Regions from separate parts of the Sunxiuqinia rutila genome, predicted to be linked through region 2. Evidence: riboswitches for the same ligand, from Rfam matches in the RefSeq annotation. Region 2 holds a riboswitch; each other region holds the start of a gene.

Region 1 (3,277 bases), on a different contig from region 2:
TGATCATAACAGGGTGGGAGCCGCATGGCTTGTTTGCCCGTTTCGACATCCGGTTTTTAGATGATCCGCTCAAGGTGTTTGGCGAAAAGGAAAATATCTATGCCTTGGGAACCCGTGGGCTGGAAGATCGTCTGCCGGATGTGGTTCGTTTTTTCGAGCGCATGCAGCTTTCTGAAAAACAAATCAATAGCCTTATTGATGCCATGACTGGTGAAGCCAGTCCCGAAGATGGTGTGCGTGAGTGGATTAGCAAGCATGACTACATCATCAACCAGTGGGTGAAAAACCTGAAGCCTGATCGCAAAAAAATCATGTAAGCCCGGTTTCGTTCGAAGTTGACTTCTTTTTTGGGAGAATAAAAGGAAGGAAGATTTACCTTTGCTGATATCCTGCGCGCTGAGGAACGAGCGGTTTCCCGGAAAGGGCAGGAGCAAGTCAAACTTCATAGTCAAACGAAACTTACAATGGGAAGCTTTAAAAACACCCTGATACAAATTACACAGCACGGCATGGGAGCCGGCGATGAATCGCTGGGCCTTTTGCTGGTTAGTAACTACCTGAAACTGCTGAACGAAGAAACCCACCTGCCCCGGGTAATTGTCTTTTACAATGCGGGCGTTCAGCTTATCTGCAGTGGCTCACCGGTTATCGAAATCCTGCAAACGCTGGAGCAAAAAGGCGTCCGGCTCATGGCTTGTAAAACCTGTTTAAATCATTTTGGGCTGATCGACAACATGGAGGTTGGTTTGGCCGGCACCATGATGGACATTATTGAATTGCAGAAAGTAGCCGATAAAGTAGTGAATCTCTGATGCATCGGACTGGTGCAGATTGGATTCCTTGCAGACTTCCTTTACTTATCGAAAGAAAAGAGCCAGCGAAGCGGAAAAGATACTTGGGGCAGGGGCACAAAAAATTCTCTCTTACGTGGAATTCCTCCTTTCCCAAATTTATTTTCTACTTTTGCGGGTGTTGTGGTGGCCTGCTTTCTGTTTATCAGAAAGTGCCTTAATAAGGGAATCCGGTGCAAATCCGGAGCAGTCCCCGCTGCTGTAAGCCTTGCAAAATCTTTTTTGAACCCCAGCCACTGTCCCGGTTTTCCGGGGTGGGAAGGCCTCAAAAAAAGAAAGGTGAGCCAGAAGACCTGCCAACAACAGATTGTTTAACCGGATCTTCGGGAAAAAAGATCGTCGGGAACGTGGTTCCTGCCAATTCGATTTCTCCAAGGCGCAAAGCCCTAAAAGTAGAATGAAGAAAATTTCGAGTTATTTGTTAACGCTTGTTTTTGTGGTTGTTGCCGTGGTTGCAACACACGCACAAGCCCCCCGGCGAATCATTTCGCTGGCTCCTTCGCTGACCAAGAACCTGTACCTGCTGGGTGCCGGCGATTTGCTGGTTGGATGTACCAGTTATTGCACCCTGCAAAGTGACACCCAGGCCGAAGTGGTGGCCTCGGCTATTCAGGTGAATTACGAAAAAGCCGTGCTGCTTCAGCCGGATTTGGTGATTACCACTTCGCTCACCAAACCCAAAACCATTGACACCTTCAGGAAATTGGGAGTGGATGTGCTGGTGTTTGATTCACCACGCTCCTTTGAGGAGATATGCAGCCAGTTTGTTGATCTGGGCGAGCAGGTAGGAAGAAAGCAACAGGCTGAAACGCTTATTGCCGATGCCAAAGCTCGGATGAAGCAAACGCTTGAACGGATTCCGGCAGATGCTCCGTCACAAAAAATTATGCTGCAGATTGGCGCTAATCCGCTGTTTTCGGTGGTTCCCAATACGTTTATGAATGATTTCATCCGTTTCTCAAAAACGGAGAATATTGCATCCGACCTGACGGTGGGGAGCATTACCCGGGAGTCGGTGCTGATCCGAAATCCCGACATCATTGTGGTGGTGCTGATGGGCATGATTGGAGAAGAGGAAAAGAACCAGTGGATGAGCTATCCGAGCCTGAGTGCGGTGCAGAAAAATCAGATTTTCATGATGGATGCCGATAAGGCCTGCAGCCCAACCCCCTTGTCGTTTGTAGAGTCTCTGGAGGATTTAATCACTAAAATTTACCAACGATGAAACAAGGATTGGTTCATGTGTATACCGGAACAGGCAAGGGAAAAACGACTGCTTCGGTTGGTTTGGCCACCCGGGCCCTGGGACAAGGTTTGAAGGTGGTGTATGCCCATTTTATGAAGCGGCCGGAGTTGTATGGCTATCATGAAATTGACAGCCTGAAAAAGCTGGGAGCCACCATTATGGGATTCACCGACGGCCACCCGAATTTCAATAAATCGGTGAGCCCGGAAAGCCTTCGAAAGCAGGTGGCAGAGGCGCTGGTGTATTTGTCGGCTTACTGCCAAACCGCTTCGCCCGACTTGATGATTCTGGACGAGATTGTGATTTGTGTACGCGATGGTTTTCTGGAAGAAGCTGATCTGATTCAATTTATCGAATCGAAACCCGAAACAATGGAACTGATATTAACCGGGCGTGGTGCCACAGCCGGACTCATTGCCAAGGCCAATTATGTATCAGAAATTAACAAGGTGAAGCATCCCTTCGATGAGGGGATTCCCAGTCGGAAAGGCATTGAATTTTAAATAGCCCGTCCGGCTACAGGACAGTTGGATTTGAACGAATAAGAAGGATTGGTTTTCATCGCGTGTTTTTACAAACCCGGAAAACGGATCATTTCTAAGAATGAAATAAAAAAGCAGATGTACCGGTTTTTTGCTGGTACATTTAGCTCAGTTTAAAATTCCGAAAGGCTAGAAGAAAGTCATATGCCTGTCAGGTACGGGTGGGGGGCCGTCAAAGCGCCCGGCAGAGGGTTCGGTTTGACAAGATTTTTGCATTCTTTTCATCGAATGGAAAAGAATCAGTCCGTCCGGCTACAGGACAGTTGAGTTTGAACGAATAAGAAGGATTGGTTTTTATCGTGTGTTTTTAAAACCCGTAAAACGGATCATTTCTAAGAATAAAATAAAAAAAGCAGATGTACCGGTTTTTGCGGTTACTCGTAATAGAATTGGCGGAATGATGAACGCAGGAACTTATGAACTAAAGAAATAAACATTGGTCGGACAAGGAAAATACATTAAATGGATCGGGGCCGTGCTGGCCTTAATCGCCGCCTTATTGTTTTCGGCAGGCATTGGTTTGTCGGTAGGTGAGCTGAAACTAAGTGTTGGCGAAGTCTGGCGGATGTTGTTACACGGCGGCGATGAAAGCAACCTACAGTATTTGTTGATTTCAAGGGTGCGCCTGCCTCGCGTTA
Region 2 (3,277 bases):
GCCATTGTGCTGTTAGGAGCTGAACAGGCTTTTGGCTATGAATGGACCAATGGGAATGGCGAAGAGCCGGGCTGGGATTTTGAGAATGGTGTTGCAACAGTGAAGGGCGGCACTGGTATCATTAAGACCAAGCGTCAGTTTAAAGATTTTCAGTTACACCTGGAGTGGCGGTCGCCAGCCGAAGTGGTGAGCGAAAGCCAGGGGCGTGGCAACAGTGGCGTCTTTTTACAGGGCATTTACGAAGTGCAGGTGTTGGATAATTACAACAATCGCACCTATCGGAATGGCCAGGCCGGGAGTGTTTACAAACAGCATGCGCCTTTGGTGAATGCCTGCAAAGGACCGGGCGAGTGGCAAACGTATGATATTATTTATACGGCCCCACGCTTTAACGCTGATGGAACCTATTTTACACATCCGCGGATTACTTTAATTCACAATGGGGTGTTGGTACAAAACAATGTCATTGTTCGTGGTCCAACTGAATACATCGGCATTCCGGAATATGCCGTGAAGCCACATGGCGATGGTCCGATTATCTTACAGGATCATGGCAACCCAGTGAGTTTTCGCAATATTTGGATTCGGGAATTGTAGTATTGCAATAATTAAAGAAAAAGGGAGAACTATTAATAGTTCTCCCTTTTTTTATGCTGTCGTAATATTGCTCAAAACTAGGAGTTCAGATGCTTTCTGCTTTTGGCATTCAGGTAATTCCGTACTGGGGTATCAAAGGCAATCTTGATCAGGTAGCTAAGGCCAACCAGCAGAATAGTGCCTATGGTAATAACCAAAGTTGCTCTGTTTTGTCCGGATTGGTCTGTGAGAAATAGTTCCCCAAAATCCAGATAGCTACATCGTGGGTCATATAGAGCGGGTAAGATATACTTTCCTGAAAAGATGCATGCTTTCTCCATTTTTGGCGACAAGCTTGAGCCAGCACCAAGTGAAACAAGAAGTGGGAAAATAAGGACAATCACAAGCAACTCTGCAAGCCAGTTCTGTGGGAAGAAAGGCATTATAAATGTGAGTGACAAAAGGATGCTTAAACCGATGAATCCTGGTTTGTTTTTGATGATCCAGTTGTAGCGGTAAACCAACAGACTTGCCAGGAACGAGTAAAATAAGCGTGCGCCACCATGCCAAAAGTTATGGTCGCCCCAGCCTCCCGTCAGGTTGACTGCCTGGTAACTGACTGTTCCCAAAATAACACATGTTGCCGGGTTTTAAACGTTCCGGGCTTGAAGTTAAGATTTGTTGGATTGCTTTCGATTGTATGTTGTCTTCGGAGCGCTGTATTTGAGTGCACTAGGGAGATAATAAATTGTCGTTTGAGAAAAAGGAGGCCTAATTTCTTGTCGAACGGTTACTTTTATTAAAATAATACATACTTTTGTCGCATTGTTGGTGCTATGCATTTGCATAGCTAAGAGGGAATCAGGTGAGAATCCTGAACAGACCCGCTGCTGTAAGCTCGCGAAGGTCTTATGCGAAACAAACCACTGTGAATAACGGGAAGGTGCATAAGATGAGTAAGTCAGAAGACCTGCCAATACATTACATAGTTTTTAAACTTTCGGGGATTAAAGTTTAGAGATGGAAAGGTTCTTCTGCGGAACTGCTTTTCTGTTTTTGTATGTCTTTTCCTGAAAGTAGTAATAGTTAAGGATTAGCATCAAATGAACAGAAAATTCTTTTTTTTATTACTGCTTTGTCTCTTTCTGCCTTCTATTTTGGCAGCTCAAAGCAAGCTGGATAGCATTCAGCATATCCAGGAGGTGCTCATCGCCGCACCTCAGCCAACCTCCAAGTCAATTATTCCAGCTCAACAGCTTGACGGCAAGCAATTAAAAGCGCTAAATAGCTTTTCGGTTGCAGATGCTATCCGGTACTTTGCAGGCGTTCAAATCAAAGATTACGGTGGCGTTGGTGGCCTGAAAACGGTCAACGTGCGAAGCATGGGGACGAACCACATGGGCGTCTTTTACGATGGAATTCAGTTGGGAAATGCCCAGAATGGACAAATCGATTTGGGAAAGTTTTCCTTGGATAATATTGAAAGCATCTCGCTGTATAACGGTCAAAAAAGCGATATTTTTCAGCCTGCCCGGGATTATGGCTCTTCCGGAGCAATTTACCTCAAATTTCGGCGTCCACATTTTTCGGGGCAGGAAAAGGAGCATTTGAAAGCTACTTTTCGAACAGGATCATTTGACTTGGCGAATCCATCTTTTCTGTACGAACGCAAGTTGTCGGAAAAGGTAAATGCTTCAATCAATGCAGAGTATATTCACTCCTCTGGGAAGTACAAGTTCCGTTACAAGCGGGTTTTGCCAGGAAGCAACGAGGTGGCCTACGATACAACAGCTATTCGAAAAAACGGAGACATTCATGCTTTTCGGGTAGAAAGTGGCTTGTATGGCAGAACCGAAGATGGGCACTGGGAGGTGAAAACTTACTATTACGATTCGGAACGGGGGATTCCCGGTGCCATTGTAAACAATCGTTGGATGAATGCGCAGCGCCAGTGGGATACCAACTTTTTTGTGCAGGGAGGCTGGCGAAAAGTAATCACCGATCGTTACGATTTGATGCTCAAAATGAAGTATGCCAACGATCGCATGCGGTATCTGAATCCGGATACAACCTTGATGTATATTGACAATTCCTTTCGACAGCAAGAGGCCTATGCTTCCTTGGCTCAAAAATATCAACTCACGACTTATTGGGATATTTCTTTGTCAACCGACCTACAATGGAACTGGCTAAAGTCGGATCTGGAAGGATTGGTCTATCCAACCCGAAGATCAGCTTTGGTTGCTTTGGCTACGGCACTTGATTTGGGGGCGTTTAAGTCGCAGGCAAGTGTGCTGGGTACCTTTATCAATGAAAATATAACATCAGCAGAAAATAGCGACGGGCAAGCGGCAAGCTCGGCACCCAGCAAGGAGGAAATAACACCCGCTATATTCTTTTCATATGCTCCTTTTGAGAATCACGACCTGACTTTCCGGGCCTTCTATAAGCACATTTTCCGGATGCCTACGTTTAATGATTTGTACTACACCGACATCGGAAATATCAAACTGAAGCCTGAGTTTACGCATCAGTACAATGTTGGCTTTAAGTATGCTAAAACGATGGCGAATCGCTCCTTGGTTCATTGGGAATTGCAGGCCGATGGTTATTACAATGAGGTGACCAACAAGATCGTAGCAGTGCCAAAAGGAAGTGGCATGTACCGTTGGATGATGATGAACCTGGGGAAGGTTGAGAT
Region 3 (3,277 bases), on a different contig from region 2:
CATCACGCACCAGGTTAAGATCCTGGACCTTTTGTACCGACTCAATAAAGAGATGAAACTGACTGTTTTGATGGTAATTCATGACCTGAATCTGGCCTCGGAATATTGCGATCAGCTGATTCTTTTCAACGAAGGGAGACTGTTTACCCAGGGAACACCTGAGGAAGTCCTTTCCTTCGATACCATCGAAAAAGTTTATAAAACGCCGGTTATTACCCGCACCAATCCGTACTCCAACAAACCCGTTATCTTTTTGGTGAGTGAGAAGATGATGAAAGATTCGCATAATTGACTTAACTTGCTTGAGCAAAAGCAAGTTCTATGCGACCAATACGACTTATTTTTGGGGCGGTGCTGTTGGTGATCCTCAGCCTGCAAGGACTGGCCTTACCTGTTTTTGAACCACGAACCGACCAGCGCGATACCACACTAATCAATCAGTTTTTGGGCTTGTTTGAAACCCAGGAAGGAGCTGATATTCCCGAGGCTCAGCGCTCCAAGCGCAAGCAGGTGGACGAGCTGCTGAAAGCGCTTAGCCAACGCGATGGAAAACTGCAGTTTAACGGAGTGGCTACCGCCAGTGTTCAGGTAGAACCAAGGTCGGATGCCAATTACCAGGGCGTCGGTTCATTTGATATTTTTGCCTTTACCAGCTTTGGGCCGCATACCATTTTGTTCTTCGATCTGGAGGCCGTGGGGGGTGACGGGCCGGATCAGCTTATACCCAATCGGAGTGTTTTGAATGCCGATGCCGGTTCTTCCCAAAGTGCTGAAGGAATTGACCACTTGGTGGTGCTGGAAGCCTGGGCTGAGTTTCGGGCTTTGAAAGACATACTGACGGTGAACCTTGGGAAGATTGATGTGACCAATTACTTCGATAATAACCTGCATGCCAACGACGAAACCAGCCAGTTTTTAAGCGGAGCCTTTGTGAATAGCACGGCACTGCCAGCACCTCCAAACTCTCCCGGAATCCGGCTGCGAAGCTCGTTCCTGAACCGGTTTTACCTTCAGGTTGGCTTAAATCGCCTCGATAATTCGGGCAATGACCTGATGCGGCATCACTTTAAAATTGCCGAAACGGGCTTTATGCTGTTTCCAGGCAGCAAGTGGGAAGCCAACTTCCGGATTTATGGCTATGAACATCCGGAAGCAGGAAATAGCCAGGGATTTGGTTTTTCGGCGGATGAGCTGATTGCCGGCACCTTCACCATATTTGGGCGTTATGCTAAAAATGAATCGAAGCTGGCCGAATGGTTTGGAGTGGAGCGGGCCTGGAGTGCCGGCATCGGGTTCAAGCAATTGGTGCTGAACCGGGAGTTTAATGTTGGCCTGGCTTATGGCGATACCAAGCTTTCTGGCGACGACCAGCATGAGCGGCTGGCTGAGCTTTACATTAGCAATCAGTTCAACCAATGGGTTTATCTTTCTCCTCACCTCCAGTGGCTAGAAACGGCTGGCGCTCAGCAGGACGAGCACTTGTTGCTGGGCTTGAGAATCAATTTCAGCTATTAGCCTCATTTTTCCTGATTTTGAATGGAGAAGTGGAAAAAGCCTTTTTCAAACAGAAATTATTCCTACATTTGCCACGGATTTGGTTCCAACGATCGTTCCGCGGTCGGGATGAATAGGGAATCCGGTTAGAATCCGGAGCTGTACCCGCAGCTGTAAGCCTTAATACAGCTTTCTGAACCCCATGCCACTGTTCTTTTATCAGAACGGGAAGGCGTCAGAAAGCAAGGTGAGCCAGAAGACCTGCCAAAATCCGTTTTGAATATGAACAAAAGCTTCGGGAATAAAGCTAGTGAATAATAATCGCGTATTTTTCACAATCTTATCCTAAGCTCATTCTACTAATTTAGAAATGAGACGGTTTATTTTATTATCAGGACTTCTGGTGCTCGCTATTGGTGGGCTTTATGCTCAGGAGCACAGTCTTTCGGACACCATTTTGCTGGACGAGGTAAACACCTACGCCACCGTGAAAAAGTACCAGGCCGGTGCTAAGTTGGAATCCATTTCAAACGAGCAATTGCAATTGTCTTCAGGCGGTGGTCTGGATCAGTTGCTGATGCGTTTTACCCCAATCTATGTAAAGTCCAATGCGGGTGGTTTATCCACCATCCGGTTGCGTGGAACAGCGCCCGACCATACTTCCGTAAATTTTGGCGGGCTCAACGTCAATTCCTTAACCTTGGGGCATAGTAACATGTCGTCGGTGCCCTCGTACCTGTTTGACGGGCTGGATTTGCAATACGGAAGCTCATCGGCGGTGAACGGGTCAGGGTCGATCGGAGGAGCCATTTACCTCGGACTAAAAAGTAACTGGACGGATGGGATGAAAGTGCAATCAACCATTACTCAAGGCTCATTTGGAGAGCAGTTGTACGGAGCCAAAGTATTTGTTGGGAATGGGCGTTGGGAGTCTGTTACCCGTCTGTTTTACTACAAAAAGAAGAATGATTTCCCTTTTGATAATCCGTATACCGGAGATGTGGAGAACCGTGAGCCGGTAGCTGACCGGCAAAATGGGGCGTCCATTGAAAATAAAGGGCTGGTTCAGGAGCTGAATTACCGGTTCAATTCAAGAGAATTTATTAAATCAGCCGTTTGGCTGGAACACGATTGGCACGAAATTCAGCCCAACATGCCAAGCAACCTTCATTATAAAACCACGGAGCAGCTGGATAACAAGCATGTGCGGTTTTGGTCGCAGTATGAAAACAACAAACAAAGCTTAAATTACCGTTTGGGAGTTGGTTATGTGCATGATATGCAGGTTTATGACAGCATCGATGTGCAACGCATTGGAACCGACCGGTTGGTTTCGGAGTTGGAGGTGAAGCAGGATATTAATTCGAACCTGGGTTACAAGGCCGGACTAAAGTACAAATACATGGTGCCCGATGTCTATGCCTATTCGGATGAGGTGGTTGATAACGAGCAGCATTTGGATGCTTATGTTTCAGCTTTTGCCACCTTTTGGCACCGATTGAAATTGACCCTTAACCTGCGGCAGTCGTTTGTTACCGATTTTGATGCTCCTTTTACCCCCTCACTGGGTGCGGAATATCGCCTGTTTACGAATGATTTGTCGGTTTTGAAACTGACATCCACCCTTGCCCGGAGTTACCGTGTGCCAACCTTCAACGACCGGTATTGGGGAACACAAGGAAATCCCAACCTTAAAGCTGAAGATGGCATGAATTACGAGCTGGGCTTGAATTACATCTACTGTCGGGATGATTTTCAATCGGACCTGAAGCTGAATGCTTTC

The links. A riboswitch is a leader RNA that binds a small molecule or an ion and turns the genes downstream of it on or off. The one in region 2 is predicted to bind cobalamin.
Region 1: linked by a shared signal. The riboswitch ahead of ACRD6K_RS09485 (ABC transporter substrate-binding protein) and the one ahead of ACRD6K_RS12695 (TonB-dependent receptor plug domain-containing protein) in region 2 are both predicted to bind cobalamin.
Region 3: linked by a shared signal. The riboswitch ahead of ACRD6K_RS09460 (TonB-dependent receptor plug domain-containing protein) and the one ahead of ACRD6K_RS12695 (TonB-dependent receptor plug domain-containing protein) in region 2 are both predicted to bind cobalamin.

What each region holds. Positions count from the first base shown of each region.
Region 1 covers NZ_JBNGOT010000006.1:182,248-185,524, reverse strand. The annotation lists gene ACRD6K_RS09495 (glycine betaine ABC transporter substrate-binding protein) at 1-317, shown strand, start outside; gene yedF (sulfurtransferase-like selenium metabolism protein YedF) at 387-812, shown strand; cobalamin riboswitch at 962-1,166, shown strand; gene ACRD6K_RS09485 (ABC transporter substrate-binding protein) at 1,249-2,076, shown strand; gene ACRD6K_RS09480 (cob(I)yrinic acid a,c-diamide adenosyltransferase) at 2,073-2,600, shown strand; gene ACRD6K_RS09475 (FecCD family ABC transporter permease) at 3,076-3,277, shown strand, end outside.
Region 2 covers NZ_JBNGOT010000009.1:25,914-29,190, reverse strand. The annotation lists gene ACRD6K_RS12705 (3-keto-disaccharide hydrolase) at 1-597, shown strand, start outside; gene ACRD6K_RS12700 (hypothetical protein) at 675-1,205, opposite strand; cobalamin riboswitch at 1,389-1,568, shown strand; gene ACRD6K_RS12695 (TonB-dependent receptor plug domain-containing protein) at 1,680-3,277, shown strand, end outside.
Region 3 covers NZ_JBNGOT010000006.1:177,637-180,913, reverse strand. The annotation lists gene ACRD6K_RS09470 (ABC transporter ATP-binding protein) at 1-292, shown strand, start outside; gene ACRD6K_RS09465 (hypothetical protein) at 322-1,515, shown strand; cobalamin riboswitch at 1,579-1,778, shown strand; gene ACRD6K_RS09460 (TonB-dependent receptor plug domain-containing protein) at 1,865-3,277, shown strand, end outside.